Regions from separate parts of the Streptomyces sp. NPDC002787 genome, predicted to be linked through region 2. Evidence: riboswitches for the same ligand, from Rfam matches in the RefSeq annotation. Region 2 holds a riboswitch; each other region holds the start of a gene.

Region 1 (3,657 bases), on a different contig from region 2:
ACGCTGTGGATCGACGACTCCCCGTCGTAGAAGACCGACTCCTCGCGGACGTACGCCCCCGGCTTCGGGGCGTGGATCATCATGCCGTTGCCGATGTAGAGGCCGACGTGGCCGATGTTGTCGTAGAAGAAGATCAGGTCGCCGGGCCTGGCGTTGGTGAGGGAGACGGTCGTGCCGGCGGTGACCTGGTCGTAGGTGGTGCGGGGGAGGTCGACGCCGGCGGCCTTCCAGACTGCCTGGGTGAGGCCGGAGCAGTCGTAGGAGCCGGGGCCGGTGGCGCCCCAGACGTACGGCTTGCCGATCTGCGCGCGGGCGAAGGCGAGGGCCTTGGCGGCCTTCGAGGCGTAGGTGGCGTCCTCGGCCGGGGCCGCGGTCTCGGAGCCGGTGGACGTGTCCTCCTGGACCGTCCCCGTGCCTCCCTGGGCTTCCTGCCTCCCTTGGCTCTCCTGGGTCTCCTGGGGCGTCGCCTGCGCAGGCGCCTGGGCGGCCGCCTGCTGCCGCGCGAGCTCCTCCGCCTTGCGCTCGGCCTCCTCCCGCTCGCGCTGTTCGATCGCGGCGAGCCGGGTCCGCTCCTCGGCGGTGAGGGTGGAGAGCAGTTCGCGGGCCTCGGCGAGCTTCGCCTGGACCTTGGCCTTGCGGGCCTTGAGGGTGTTCTGTGACTCGGTGAGCTGTTCGAGGCTGTCGCTCGCCTCCTGGCGCTGCTCCGTCACCTCGGCCTGCTGCGTGATGTACCCGTCGACGGCGCCCTTCTGGCGGTCCGTCAGCCGGTCCATCAGCTGGTTCTGGTCGAAGTAGGCCTGCGGGTCGTCCGCCACCAGCAGCGAGGCCTGGTCGGGGGTGGCCGCGCCCGTGCGGTACTGGGCGGCCGCGAACGAACCCAGCTCCTCCCGCGCCTCGTTGAGCTTCTCCGTGCGCTTGGCGACGTCGTCGAGGAGGGTGTCGACCTTGTTCTTCTGCTTGGTCGTCTTCTCCTTGGCCGCGTTGTAGTTCTCGGTCGCCGACCCGGCCTGGCGGTAGAGGTCGTCGACCTTCTTCTCGACCTCCTCCAGGCTCGGCTTGTCCTCGGTCGAGGGCGCGGCGGTGGCCGTCTGGGAGAGCAGCGCCACGGAGGTGAGGGCGGCGGTGGCGAGAGCGGGGGTGCGTATGCCCGCGCGCGTCCGGCCGGTCGGACGCGGCTTGCGGTGCGGCGCCATGGTTCGGCGTCTCCTTCCGTTGTCCGCCTACCGAGTTAGCTGTCGGGTTCGGGCGCAAGCTTCGGAAGGTTTGCCCTACGCCCCTCACCGCGAGCGGCGGTCGGGTCGATTCACCCCAGAGGATCGGTGGGTCCCCGGCTCCGGCTGCCGACGAAAAGGCGTACCGGACTCGGCGGAGGTCGTGCGGCCCGGCGACGTTCGCCGGTTGGGTCGTACGGCCCAGAAGAAAAAGCTAGCCAACTCGTGTGGCCCGTGTGAAGGTTGATGTTCGATATGCCCGATACGTTTTCGTGACCTTAGCCTCTTCGGCGCGACAGGCGATACGCTCGATCGCTCACCGTCGCGGGTTGGGTACGGTGGGTGGGCGGGTGCGGACTTCCCGGGGCGGCCCCGCGCTGTCAGTGGGGGCGCCTAGACTCGGAGAGCGATGAGCAGCCTCTTTGACGACAGCTTCCTGGCGGACCTCCAGGCCCCCCGCGGCCATGAGGAGGAGCCCCCGCCGCCGCCCGAGGACGATCACGGAACGGAGTCGGTTCCGGACGATCTGTTCGGCGGGAAGTTCGACGTGCCACCGGACCGGGACGCGTACTACCGCGACGGCGCCCCCCGCCCCGCCCTCGACGCGGCGGCGCTCCTCGACGGGCTGAACGAGAACCAGCGTGCGGCGGTGGTGCACGCCGGCTCCCCCCTGCTCATCGTGGCCGGCGCCGGCTCCGGCAAGACCCGTGTGCTCACCCACCGCATCGCCCATCTGCTCGGCGAGCGGCATGTCCACCCGGGGCAGATCCTCGCGATCACCTTCACCAACAAGGCCGCGGGCGAGATGAAGGAGCGCGTCGAGCAGCTCGTCGGACCGCGCGCCCACGCGATGTGGGTGATGACCTTCCACAGCGCGTGCGTACGGATCCTCCGGCGGGAGTCGAAGAAGCTCGGCTTCACGTCCTCCTTCTCGATCTACGACGCCGCCGACAGCAAGCGGCTGATGGCGCTCGTATGCCGTGATCTGGACCTCGATCCGAAGCGCTTCCCGCCCAAGTCCTTCAGCGCCAAGATCTCGAACCTGAAGAACGAGCTGATCGACGAGGAGGACTTCGCCGCCCAGGCCTCCGACGGCTTCGAGAAGACCCTCGCCCAGGCCTACGCGCTCTACCAGTCCCGCCTCCGCGAGGCGAACGCGCTCGACTTCGACGACCTGATCATGACGACGGTCAATCTGCTTCGCGCCTTCCCTGATGTCGCCGAGCACTACCGCCGCCGCTTCCGCCACGTCCTCGTCGACGAGTACCAGGACACCAACCACGCGCAGTACGCGCTGGTCAAAGAGCTGGTCGGTACCTCCGAGCACCCTGTGGACGTACCGCCCAACGAATGGGACGTGCCGCCGGCCGAGCTGTGCGTCGTGGGTGACGCCGACCAGTCGATCTACGCCTTCCGCGGCGCGACCATCCGCAACATCCTCCAGTTCGAGGAGGACTACCCGGACGCGACGACGATCCTGCTGGAGCAGAACTACCGCTCCACCCAGACCATCCTGAGCGCGGCCAACGCCGTCATCGAGCGCAACGAGTCCCGCCGCCCCAAGAACCTGTGGACCAACGCGGGCGCGGGCGCCCAGATCACCGGTTACGTCGCCGACACCGAGCACGACGAGGCCCAGTTCGTCGCCGACGAGATAGACCGACTGACGGACGCGGGCGAGGCGAAGGCCGGAGACGTCGCCGTCTTCTACCGTACGAACGCCCAGTCCCGTGTCTTCGAAGAAGTCTTCATCCGTGTCGGCCTGCCCTACAAGGTCGTCGGCGGGGTCCGCTTCTACGAGCGCAAGGAGGTCCGTGACGTCCTCGCGTATCTGCGTGTTCTCGCCAACCCGGAGGACTCGGTCCCGCTGCGCCGCATCCTGAACGTGCCGAAGCGCGGCATCGGCGACCGCGCCGAGGCCATGATCGACGCGCTCTCGCAGCGCGAGAAGATCAGCTTCCCACAGGCCCTGAAGCGCGTCGACGAGGCGTACGGCATGGCGGCCCGGTCGACCAACGCCGTCAAGCGGTTCAACACGCTGATGGAGGACCTGCGGACCGTCGTCGAATCCGGGGCCGGACCGGCGACCATCCTGGAAGCCGTTCTCGAACGCACCGGCTATCTGGCCGAGTTGCAGGCCTCCACCGACCCGCAGGACGAGACCCGCATCGAGAACCTCCAGGAACTCGCCGCCGTCGCCCTGGAGTTCGAGCAGGAGTCCGGGGCCGCGGAAGGCGAGGGCGAGGCGGCGGGTACGACATCCGCCGGGCTCTCCGACTTCCTGGAGCGGGTCGCCCTGGTCGCCGACTCCGACCAGATCCCGGACGAGGAGGAGGACGGCTCGGGCGTCATCACGCTCATGACCCTCCATACCGCCAAGGGTCTGGAGTTCCCGGTCGTCTTCCTGACCGGCATGGAGGACGGCGTCTTCCCCCACATGCGCGCG
Region 2 (3,657 bases):
CGGCTCGGTACGGTCGCGGGCCGCGCCGACGAACTGTGCCGGTTCGCGGTGCTGTTCGGCGACCCGAAGCTCGCCCTCACCGCCGTCGACCGCGTCCTCGACGTGACCGCCGAGGAGGTCCAGGAGATCGCCAAGGCGCGTCTGAGGCCCGACAACCGCGCGGTGCTCGTCTACGAGCCCGTCGACGGCGAGGAGGACGACACAGAGGAAGCCGCGGCGCAGGCCGCCGAAACCACCGACGAGACCGAGGAGTCGGCGAAGTGACCGAGCTCGCGACCATGGACTTCCACCCGCAGCCCCAGGCCGGCGAGGCCAGGCCCTGGGCGTTCCCGGCGCCCGAGCGCTCCACCCTCGACAACGGTCTGACCGTCCTGCGCTGCCACCGTCCCGGCCAGCAGGTCGTCGCCGTCGAGGTCCTCCTCGACGCGCCCCTGGACGCCGAGCCCGCCGGTCTCGACGGTGTGGCCACCATCATGACCAGGGCGTTCTCCGAGGGCACCGACAAGCACACGGCCGAGGAGTTCGCCGCCGAGCTGGAGCGCTGCGGCGCCACCCTCGACTCGCACGCCGACCACCCCGGCGTTCGGCTCTCCCTCGAAGTGCCCGTGTCGCGGCTGGCGAAGGCGCTCGGCCTGCTCGCCGACGCCCTCAGGGCCCCCGCGTTCGAGGACAGCGAGATCGAGCGGCTGGTGGCCAACCGGCTCGACGAGATCCCCCACGAGACCGCCAACCCGGGCCGCCGGGCCGCGAAGGAGCTCTCCAAGCAGCTGTTCCCGGCCGACTCGCGCATGTCGCGCCCCCGCCAGGGCACCGAGGAGACCGTCGAGGGCATCGACTCCGCGGCCGTACGCGCCTTCTACGAGAAGCACGTACGCCCCGCGACGGCCACCGCCGTGGTCGTCGGCGACCTCACCGGCGTCGACCTCGACACGGTGCTCGGCGAGACCCTGGGCGCCTGGACCGGCTCCCCGGCCAAGCCGCGACCGGTGCCGTCCGTGACCGCCGACGACACCGGGCGGGTGATCATCGTGGACCGCCCCGGCTCCGTCCAGACCCAACTGCTCATCGGCCGGGTGGGCGCCGACCGGCACGACCGCGTGTGGCCGGCCCAGGTGCTCGGCACGTACTGCCTCGGCGGCACCCTCACCTCCCGTCTGGACCGCGTCCTGCGCGAGGAGAAGGGCTACACCTACGGCGTGCGCGCGTTCGGCCAGGTGCTGCGCTCCGCACCCGACGGCTCGGGCACCGCGATGCTCGCCATCAGCGGCTCCGTGGACACACCCAACACCGGACCGGCGCTCGACGACCTGTGGACGGTGCTGCGCACCCTCGCCGCCGAGGGTCTGACCGACGCCGAGCGCGACGTCGCCGTGCAGAACCTCGTCGGGGTCGCCCCCCTCAAGTTCGAGACGGCCGCCGCCGTGGCGAGCACGCTGGCCGACCAGGTCGAGCAGTACCTGCCGGACGACTACCAGTCGACGCTCTACCGCCAACTCGCCGCCACGGGCACGGTGGAGGCCACGGCCGCCGCCGTGAGCGCCTTCCCGGTGGACCGTCTGGTGACCGTCCTCGTCGGCGACGCCGCGCAGATCGAGGAGCCGGTCAGGGCCCTCGGCATCGGCCAAGTCACCGTCGTACCGGCCGAGTAGAAACCGGGCAGAACGACGCGCGTCTCCGGGGCCCTGGTGACTGAAGAGTCGCCAGGGCCCTCGTTTGTCCCTATTGATGGGGGAGGTTGCACGTCTGCCCTGTGGCGTACGCCTCAAAACCCGTGATCCGTTTGTTATTTCGAAGACGGCGCCCTTAGCGTCGGTCCGGCTGTTCGTCAGCAGTCCGCCGCAGCCGCGGCACCGGACAGTCATCGCCGAGTCCCCGCATGGCGCGAGCCAGGGGAGCCGGGGACCCACCGCAGTCCCTGGGGTGAATCGGGTGCCCTTCGCGAAGCGACGCGAAACGGGGGGCAGCCGTAGGAGACCTTCCTGCTCCGAACCCGTCAGCTAACCCGGTAGGCGAGAGGGAAGGAAAGGACCAGCCACTTCATGGCGTTCACCCGCGCCCCCGGGAAGCACCGCCGTCCCGGCCGTGTGAAGCGCGCGACCACGAGGAACGTGGGCGTCGCCGCTCTCACCACCACCGGTGTCATCGGCACCCTGGCAGCCCCCGCGCTCGCCGCGGAGGAGCCCGCCGTCGAGCAGACCGGTCTCAACCAGATCATCACCCTCGGCGACACGGTCGCCGACCAGGTCGACGCCCAGGCCGCCGCCCAGCAGCAGGCCGCCGAGGTCGCCGAGATCAAGAAGAAGGCGCAGGAGGAGGCCCGCAAGGCAGCCGCCGAGAAGGCCGAGCAGGAACGTGCCGCCGCCAAGGAGCGCGAGGAGATCAAGGCCCGCGCCGCCCGTGCGGCCGAGCGCGAGCGCCTCAACTCCTATGTCGCGCCCATCAGCGGCTCGTACATCTCCACCGGCTACAAGGCCGGCGGCGCCGTCTGGTCCTCCGGCAGCCACACCGGCGTCGACTTCCACGCGGCCTCCGGCACCGCCGTCCTCGCGGTCGGCTCCGGCACTGTCGTCGAGGCGGGCTGGGGTGGCGCGTACGGCAACAACATCGTCATCAAGATGAACGACGGCACGTACACGCAGTACGGCCACCTGTCGTCCATCGGCGTCTCCGTCGGCCAGACGGTCACCCCCGGCCAGCAGATAGGCCTCTCCGGGGCGACCGGCAACGTCACCGGCGCGCATCTGCACTTCGAGGCCCGGACGACCGCCGAGTACGGCTCGGACATCGACCCCGCCGCGTACCTGCGCTCGCACGGCGTGAACATCTGACGCCTCGCTCAGCTCTTCCCGGAAGGCCCTGGCTCACCGAGCCGGGGCTTTCCGCGTTGTGACGTACTCCTTGTCCGTTGTGACACACCTCCTGTCCAAAAAATATCCATGGATTCCGGTCCGCCATCGGAAATTCCGGCTCGCTGCAATAGAGTCACTGGAACACACGTCAATCATCGACGTTTCACGGGGATTAAGGCGGAGGTCGGTCATGCGTATTCCGGCGCACTCGGTATGCACGGCTATCCGCGACGACATCGTCGCGGGTGTCTACGAGCGCGGCAGCCGCCTCACCGAGGAACTGCTCGCGCGCCGGTACGGCGTCAGCCGGGTCCCCGTGCGTGAGGCGCTGCGCACGCTGGAGGCGGAAGGGTTCGTGGTGACCCGTCGGCACGCGGGCGCGTGCGTCGCCGAGCCGACCGAGCAGGAGGCCGCCGACCTGCTGGAGATGCGCATGCTGCTGGAGCCGCTGGGCGCCGCCCGCGCCGCCCAGCGCCGTACGGAGGCACACCTCAAGGTGCTGCGCGGCCTGGTCAGGCTGGGCCAGGAGCGGGCCAGGCGGGGCAACAGCGAGGATCTGCGCTCCCTGGGCGGCTGGTTCCACGAGACGCTCGCACAGGCGTCCGGCAGCCCCGCGCTGACCTCGACACTCGCCCAGCTGCGGCACAAGATCGCCTGGATGTACGCGGTCGAGGCGTCGGCCGACCCCGTGGAGTCCTGGGCGGAGCACGGCGGCATCGTGGACGCCGTCGCGCGTGGCGACAGCGAGCGGGCGCGAACGATCACCTCCCTGCACACCGAGCGCGCGACCGCCGCGCACCGGCTCCGC
Region 3 (3,657 bases), on a different contig from region 2:
ATCGGCCTCTACAACAAGCTCGACGCGTACGCCCTCCAGGACCAGGGCCTCGACACCTACGAGGCGAACGCGGCCCTCGGCCTGCCGGAGGACGCCCGCGACTACACGTCGGCGGCCCAGATGCTGGGTGCCCTCGGCATCGACGAGCTGGACCTGCTCTCCAACAACCCCGACAAGGCGCAGCAGCTGCGCGACCTCGGCGTCGGCGTCCGGCACCGCGTCCCCACGGGCGTCTTCACCACCGCCCACAACGTCCGCTACCTCCGCGCCAAGGTCCTCCAGACCCAGCACACGCTTCCCCTGCCGGAACTGGCGGACCTGCCGGAACTGACGGAGCTGTCGGCGGGCTGATCCCGGAAAACCGGCCCCCTCGCCCCCTCCCGGCCCGGCCCCCTCCCCTCCCTAGCCCACTCGGCCCCGCCGACTAGCCCCGCGCCCCACCGCCGGAAACCCTGTAGATGTGGGGCAGCCAGAGGGAGCGAGGGAGCCGGCCGGTCGGCGGTTCTCGTACGCCCGCGCGCTCGCCTGCGGCCTGCCCGTCCTGCTGATCGCCATCGGCCTCTTCTATGACCACTTCACCCCGCGCGAGTTCACGGCGGTCCCCTTCTTCACCGCCGCGCCCCTCGTGGCGGCGCCGCTCTTCTCGCTCCACGGCACGCTGATCACCGGCGCCGCCTCGGTCGCCGGCATCACCGCCGTACGGGTCCACTACGGCGACACGGGCCATGTGGACGCGATCACCGAGATCGCGACGGTCGCCACCGTCGCCGTACTGGCCGTGCTCATCAACCGTCTCGTCCGCCGCAGCGACGCCCGGCTCGCCACCGCCCGCGAGATCGCCGAGGCTGCGCAGCGGGCCGTACTGCCGGTGCCGCAGGAGCGGATCGGCGGGCTGGAGATCGCCGCGCGGTACGAGGCCGCGCAGGCCGGGGCGTCGATCGGGGGCGATCTGTACGCGGTGCAGGACTCCCCCCACGGCGTACGGCTGATCGTGGGCGATGTGCGCGGCAAGGGGCTGGGGGCGGTCTCGGCGGTGGCGGTGCTGATCGGCGCGTTCCGGGAGGCGGCCGAGCAGGAGTCGACGCTCGAAGCGGTCGCCCAGCGGCTGGAGCGGGCGCTGGCCCGGGAGGCGGCACGGCGCGAGGCCGCCCGACGGGACGGGACCGTGGAGTACGAGGGGTTCGTCACGGCCGTACTGGCGGAGTTCCCGCACGACGCCGGCCGCGCACGGATCGTCAACCGCGGCCACCCCTCACCCCTGCTGCTGTACGCCGACGGCACCCTGCGCACCCTGGACGCCCCGCAGCCCGCGCTTCCGCTCGGCATGGACGACCTGGGCACCTGGCCGGACCGCGCCGAGGAGACGGGGTTCCCGCCCGGCGCCACGCTGCTCTTCTACACCGACGGCCTCTCCGAGGCCCGCGACAGCCACGGTGTCTTCTACGACCCGGCCGAGCGACTGTCCGGCCGTACGTTCCCCGGCCCGCGCGCCCTGTTGACAACCCTCGCGGACGAGGTGCGCCGCCACACGGGCGACCGCACGACGGACGACATGGCACTCCTCGCGATCCGCCGCCCCTGACACCCCTCCCGCACCTCTCTCTCACATCTCTCGGCGTGGGATCACGGAGCGTGTCCGTTCGAACTTCCTCCGTATAGAAACTGACTTACCGTCAGAACAACTGTTACTCCTGAGGCAAGGTCAACTCGCCCGTTTTCCGCCCTTCATGACCCGTAAAGTCCGAGGCGAAAGCCGGAACGATCATTCAGAACAGCTTGGAATGGAGCGCCCGCGTCTATTAACGTTCGATAACGCAGCGCGGTCGTCCCAGCCGTCACAAGAGACGGCTCCGTGCTCACGCGCCGAATCCCGCAAGGGAACCGGGGAACCACCACCCTGGGGTGAATCGCGCGCAAACCGTCGTGGCAGCACGTCAGGTTTACGCGCGTAGGAGACCTTCCTGCTCCGAACCCGTCAGCTAACCCGGTAGGCGAGAAGGAAGGAAAGGAGTACGCCCACGTGGCGTCGAACCGGTCCGCGACCGAAGCCCCGTTCGTACCTAGCCAACGCGACGGCGAGAGCCAGACGTTCGGCTACGGCAGCTACAACAGCGACAACGAGGGCCCCTGGCAGGAGTGGAACCCCACCGAGGACTCCCTTCGCCCCGCTCGCGGTCGGCACCGCGTCGCCAAGAAGAGCGGCGTACTCGCCCGTGGCGGTCTCGCCCGCAGCTCCACGGTGCTCGGCGTCGGTGTCATAGCCGCCGTCAGTGGCGCCGGCATGGCCAGCGCGCAGTCCGGCAAGGCCCCGGTGTCCATATCGATGCCCGACATGCCGAACGTCGGCTCGGTCTTCGAGGACGACGCCGAGGAGCCGGAGCCGCAGGCCTCCACCAGCCCGCTCAGCAGCGCCGGCCTGATCGCCGCCGACACCGAGCAGGGCGCCGCCGACGCCGGTGAGGCGCTCCGCGCCCGCATCATGGCGCAGGCCGAGTCCCAGCAGGACGCGTTCGACAAGGCCGCCGCCGAGGCCGCCCAGACCGCCGCCGCGGAGAAGGCCGCCGAGCAGGCCGCCAAGGAGAAGAAGGAAGCCGAGGCGAAGGAAGCCGCCGCCAAGAAGAAGGCGGAGGAGGAGGCCGCGGCGAAGAAGGAGGCCGAGCGCCTCGCCGCCCTGGCCAAGCAGTTCGCGCTTCCCACCTCCTCGTACACCCTCACCTCCTCCTTCGGTCAGGCCGGCCCCTACTGGTCCTCCGGCTACCACACCGGCCTCGACTTCGCCGCCCCCACCGGCACGCTCATCAAGGCCGTCCACAGCGGCACGATCACGCAGGCCGGCTACGAGGGCTCCTACGGCTACAAGACCGTCCTCACCCTCGATGACGGCACCGAGATCTGGTACGCCCACCAGTCCTCCATCGGCGTCAGCGTCGGCCAGAAGGTCGCCACCGGCGATGTGATCGGCCGCGTCGGCGCCACCGGCAACGTCACGGGCGCCCACCTCCACATGGAGGTCCACCCCGGCGGCTCCTCCAGCGGCATCGACCCGGCGGCGTGGCTGCGCAGCAAGGGTCTGAACCCGTAAGGGCCAGGTAGGACTCGCAGACCCAGCCGTGCGCCGCGTAACCCGATGAGGGGTGCGCGGCGTTCGTCATGCCCGGACGCTTCACGCATCATTCACGCTGAGGCGGAATGCGGACGTCCGTTCCACCCGTTGACCCTGAACATGACTTCTCTTCGCAAGCTGGGCACGTCCGACATCGAGGTCTTCCCGCTCTCCCTCGGCGGCAACGTCTTCGGCTGGACCGCAGACGAGGCACAGTCCTTCGCCGTCCTCGACGCCTACGCGGCCGGCGGTGGCAACTTCCTCGACACCGCCGACTCCTACTCGGCGTGGGTCGAGGGCAACAAGGGCGGCGAGTCAGAGACGATCATCGGCAAGTGGGTCGGCTCCCGGGGCAACCGCTCCGACGTGGTCATCGCGACCAAGGTGAGCCAGCACCCCGAGTACCGGGGCCTGACGGCGGCCAACATCAAGGCGGCGGCCGACGCGTCCCTCACCCGCCTCGGCACCGACTACATCGACCTCTACTACACGCACTTCGACCAGCCCGAGGTCCCCGTCGAGGAGATCATCACCGCCCTCGACGACCTGGTGAA
Region 4 (3,657 bases), on a different contig from region 2:
GAGGACGTCCAGGAATACCTCTGGGAGCGGCTGGACGCGCTTCTCTCCAGTGCGCCGATCGACTACGTGAAGTGGGACTTCAACCGCTGCTTCACGGACGCCGGCTGGCCCGGGGAGTCGTACCCGCAGAAGCTGTGGGTCGAGCATGTGCGGGCCTTCTACGCCCTGCTGGACCGGCTGCGGGCCGCGCATCCGGGGGTGGCGTTCGAGTCGTGCTCGGGCGGCGGCGGCCGTATCGACCTCGGGGTCATGGCCCGGACGGACCAGGTGTGGACCTCCGACAACACCGACCCGCTCGACCGGCTCGCCATCCAGCACGGCTTCAGTCAGATCCACCCGGCCCGGATCATGGCCGCGTGGGTCACCGACAGCCCGAACAACCAGCTCAACGGCCGGGTCAGCTCGCTGCGGTTCCGCTTCGTCAGTGCCATGGCGGGTGTGCTCGGTGTCGGCGGGGACCTGACCGAGTGGACCGAGGAGGAGCTGGCCGAGGCGCGGGACTGGGTCGAGCTGTACAAGGAGATCCGGCCGGTCGTGCAGCGAGGCGACCTCTACCGGCTGCGGCCGCCAACGGGCGGGCTGAGCGCCGTGCAGTACGTGCACGGTGACGAGGTCGTCGTGCTGGCCTGGCTCCAGGCGCAGCACTACGGCGAACCGCTCGCCCCGCTCCGGCTGCGCGGCCTCGACCCGGCAGGAACGTATGAGTGCCGCGAAACGGGTGAGGTGTATCGGGGTGCCGTGCTGTCGCATCACGGATTGCGGACCGGACTGCGCGGCGACTTCGATGCGGCAGTTATCCGCCTCCGTCGCACATGAGTGAACTGTCCGAAATGGAGCGGTAATTCCAACACGCCCTGGAATAAAGGCTACTGGGTCGTAGGTGCGTGAGCAGCGTCATATTCGTGACCGTCTGTCGCCGTCATGTCCATGTAATTCCGGACTGTTTCCAGGGCGGTTGGAAAACGATTAAGGTCGGTCTTTTACGGAGCGTAATCATGAATTGATGTAAGGATCAGGGAGGAAGACGCACAGGAAGTCCCAATGGTTGTCTCTGTGGGCACAAGTCGCTTACGTTCGGCGTCAATCCGGACGGACGCCCAATCCTGCCGCCGACCGGAGCCGAGTACCGACCCGATCCACGGCAGGAGCGGGGGACCCACAGGTAGTACCGCCTGTTCCGGTCTCCGGAACGGCTAGGGGTAAAGCCGTGCGCAAGCACGGCCGGACATCTCCAGTCCGCACCCGACAGCTCACCTCGCAGGCGACGGAGAGGAATTCGCCATGCCCGCGAAGGGTAAGCACCGCCGTCCGAAGTCCCAGCGCTTCACCCGCTCGATCGCCGCCGCCGGCACCGGTGGCGCGGCGCTCGCGCTGCCGCTGATCGGCGCCGCAGGCGCCCACGCCGCCACCCCGACGGCCGCCGTCTCCGGCGTTTCCGAGAAGACGGCCACGATCACCGCCGAGAAGGCCGCGGCCGAGGCGGGCGCACGGATCGAGCAGGCTGAGAAGGCCGCGCAGGCGGAGAAGACCGCCACCAAGAAGGCGGCGACCAAGACCTATTCGGTGAAGGTCGGCGACTACCTCTCGAAGATCGCGGACGAGCAGGACGTCGAGGGCGGCTGGAAGCAGCTCTACTCGGACAACCGCGAGGCGATCGGCTCCGACCCGTCGCTCATCCACCCGGGACTGAAGCTCACGATCGGTGAGCGGGCCCCGTCGAGCGGGACGCCGCAGTCGTCGGCGAAGACCCAGCCGTCGCAGTCGTCGAAGTCCACCCAGTCGTCGAAGTCCTCCGGCTCCTCGACGCAGGAGTCGAAGGACACCCAGGCGTCGACCTCCACGTCGAGCGGGCAGTCCTCGTCGTCCAACGGCTCCGGCTTCAGCATGCCCCTCCAGGGCGCCAGCATCGGCACCGCGTACAAGACCGCCGGCAGCATGTGGTCCAGCGGCTACCACACCGGCGTCGACTTCGTGGCGCCGACCGGGACCAGCCTCAAGGCCGTGGGCGCGGGCACCGTCGTCTCCGCCGGCTGGGGCGGCGCGTACGGCAACCAGGTCGTCATCAAGCTCGCCGACGGCTACTACGCCCAGTACGCCCACCTGTCGTCGATCTCCGTCTCCGCGGGCCAGTCCGTGACCGGCGGTCAGCAGATCGGCCTCTCCGGGGCGACCGGCAATGTCACCGGACCGCACCTCCACTTCGAGATCCGCACCACCCCGAACTACGGCTCGGACATCGACCCGGTGGCGTACCTGCGGTCGAAGGGCGTCGGCGTCTGAGGCTGACGCGTTCGTTCGCACCCCGCCGGTTGTGACAGGCCGGACCCCCTTGATCCCGGGGGTCCGGCCTTCGGCGTGCCGTGGCTTGGTCGAGGGGGTCTCGACAGTGGTGTGACCGTGGGGAGAGAGTGATCCTGTAAGCGCTTTCTGTCTTCTGGGTCACCTACACAAGGAGTGTCATGGCCACCCGCAGAGCCTTTGGGGTCCTCGCTGCCGGTGCCGCTGTCGCGGCGCTTGCTCCGGCCGCGGTCGCGAGTGCGACGTCGCGTCGGCGGCGGGGGCGGCTGATCGCCGGGGACGGATTTCGGCACGGACTCGGTCGGTGGGCCGTGGAGTTGGAGAGGGGTGGCTCGGTCACGGCCTCGGGCGGGGTGCTGGACGTCGATGTGCCGGCCGGGGCGACCGTGTGGTTCAAGCGGAGGCTGGAAGGGCCGTACGTCATCGAGTACACGGCCACGCCCGTGTCCGAGGGAGGCGTCAATGACCGTGTCTCCGACCTCAATAACTTCTGGAACGCCGTCGACGTGCGTTCACCGGACGATGTCTTCGCCACCCCGCGAGGTGGTGCGCTCGCCGAGTACGACTACCTGAAGACCTATTACTCCGGCTACGGGGCCAACTACAACACCACGACGCGGCTGCGTCGGTACGTCGGTGAGGCGGGTGTGCGGCCGTTGGTCTTCGACTACACCGAGCCGTTGCTCGTCGCGAACGAGCCGAACCGCGTACGGATCGTTTCGGACGGCCCCACCGTGCGCTGGTGGAACAACGGACGGCTTGTGTTCGACTACGTGGACCCGGAGCCGTACACGGGTGGGCACTTCGCGTTCCGGACGACGTGGAGTCACTTCCGGATCGAGGACTTCCGCGTGTGGGGGCTGGTCGGCCGGTGATGAGCGCGTCTGTATTCCGGAGTTGACCAAGGCTTGACGCGTGGTCTATCTCACCGGGCGTCAAGCCTTTATTACGGTCGCGTAGGTCACATCCCAAGGTGAATCATGGGGCGATGTGACAGACGATTCGAATGACAGCAGAGCAATGATCGGGTCGTACGTGGCGGTGGGGGACAGCTTCACCGAGGGCGTCGGCGACCCCGGGCCCGATGGGCGGTTCGTCGGCTGGGCCGACCGGTTCGCGGTGCTTCTCGCGGACCGGGTGCCGGAAGGCGACTTTTCCTACAGCAATCTCGCCGTGCGGGGGAAGCTCCTCGACCAGATCGTCGAGGATCAGCTGCCGCGTGCGCTGGAGCTCGCGCCGGATCTCATTTCGTTCTGCGCGGGCGGCAACGACATCATCCGGCCCGGCACCGACCCGGACGAGGTCGCCGAGCGGTTCGAGCGGGCGGTCTCGACGCTCACCTCGGCCATCGGCACCGTC

Evidence for each region. A riboswitch is a leader RNA that binds a small molecule or an ion and turns the genes downstream of it on or off. The one in region 2 is predicted to bind cyclic di-AMP.
Region 1: another riboswitch for cyclic di-AMP. It lies ahead of ACWD26_RS09180 (NlpC/P60 family protein); the one in region 2 lies ahead of ACWD26_RS30370 (M23 family metallopeptidase).
Region 3: another riboswitch for cyclic di-AMP. It lies ahead of ACWD26_RS04190 (M23 family metallopeptidase); the one in region 2 lies ahead of ACWD26_RS30370 (M23 family metallopeptidase).
Region 4: another riboswitch for cyclic di-AMP. It lies ahead of ACWD26_RS32120 (LysM peptidoglycan-binding domain-containing M23 family metallopeptidase); the one in region 2 lies ahead of ACWD26_RS30370 (M23 family metallopeptidase).

Annotation. Positions count from the first base shown of each region.
Region 1 is NZ_JBSFVC010000005.1:255,803-259,459, forward strand. It holds gene ACWD26_RS09180 (NlpC/P60 family protein) at 1-1,193, opposite strand, end outside; cyclic di-AMP (ydaO/yuaA leader) riboswitch at 1,203-1,378, opposite strand; gene pcrA (DNA helicase PcrA) at 1,621-3,657, shown strand, end outside.
Region 2 is NZ_JBSFVC010000024.1:48,394-52,050, reverse strand. It holds gene ACWD26_RS30380 (M16 family metallopeptidase) at 1-264, shown strand, start outside; gene ACWD26_RS30375 (M16 family metallopeptidase) at 261-1,649, shown strand; cyclic di-AMP (ydaO/yuaA leader) riboswitch at 1,853-2,027, shown strand; gene ACWD26_RS30370 (M23 family metallopeptidase) at 2,040-2,828, shown strand; gene ACWD26_RS30365 (GntR family transcriptional regulator) at 3,040-3,657, shown strand, end outside.
Region 3 is NZ_JBSFVC010000003.1:27,451-31,107, reverse strand. It holds gene ACWD26_RS04200 (GTP cyclohydrolase II) at 1-351, shown strand, start outside; gene ACWD26_RS04195 (PP2C family protein-serine/threonine phosphatase) at 461-1,582, shown strand; cyclic di-AMP (ydaO/yuaA leader) riboswitch at 1,852-2,009, shown strand; gene ACWD26_RS04190 (M23 family metallopeptidase) at 2,021-3,082, shown strand; gene ACWD26_RS04185 (aldo/keto reductase) at 3,224-3,657, shown strand, end outside.
Region 4 is NZ_JBSFVC010000026.1:122,162-125,818, reverse strand. It holds gene ACWD26_RS32125 (alpha-galactosidase) at 1-816, shown strand, start outside; cyclic di-AMP (ydaO/yuaA leader) riboswitch at 1,119-1,277, shown strand; gene ACWD26_RS32120 (LysM peptidoglycan-binding domain-containing M23 family metallopeptidase) at 1,282-2,280, shown strand; gene ACWD26_RS32115 (DUF6250 domain-containing protein) at 2,460-3,173, shown strand; gene ACWD26_RS32110 (SGNH/GDSL hydrolase family protein) at 3,319-3,657, shown strand, end outside.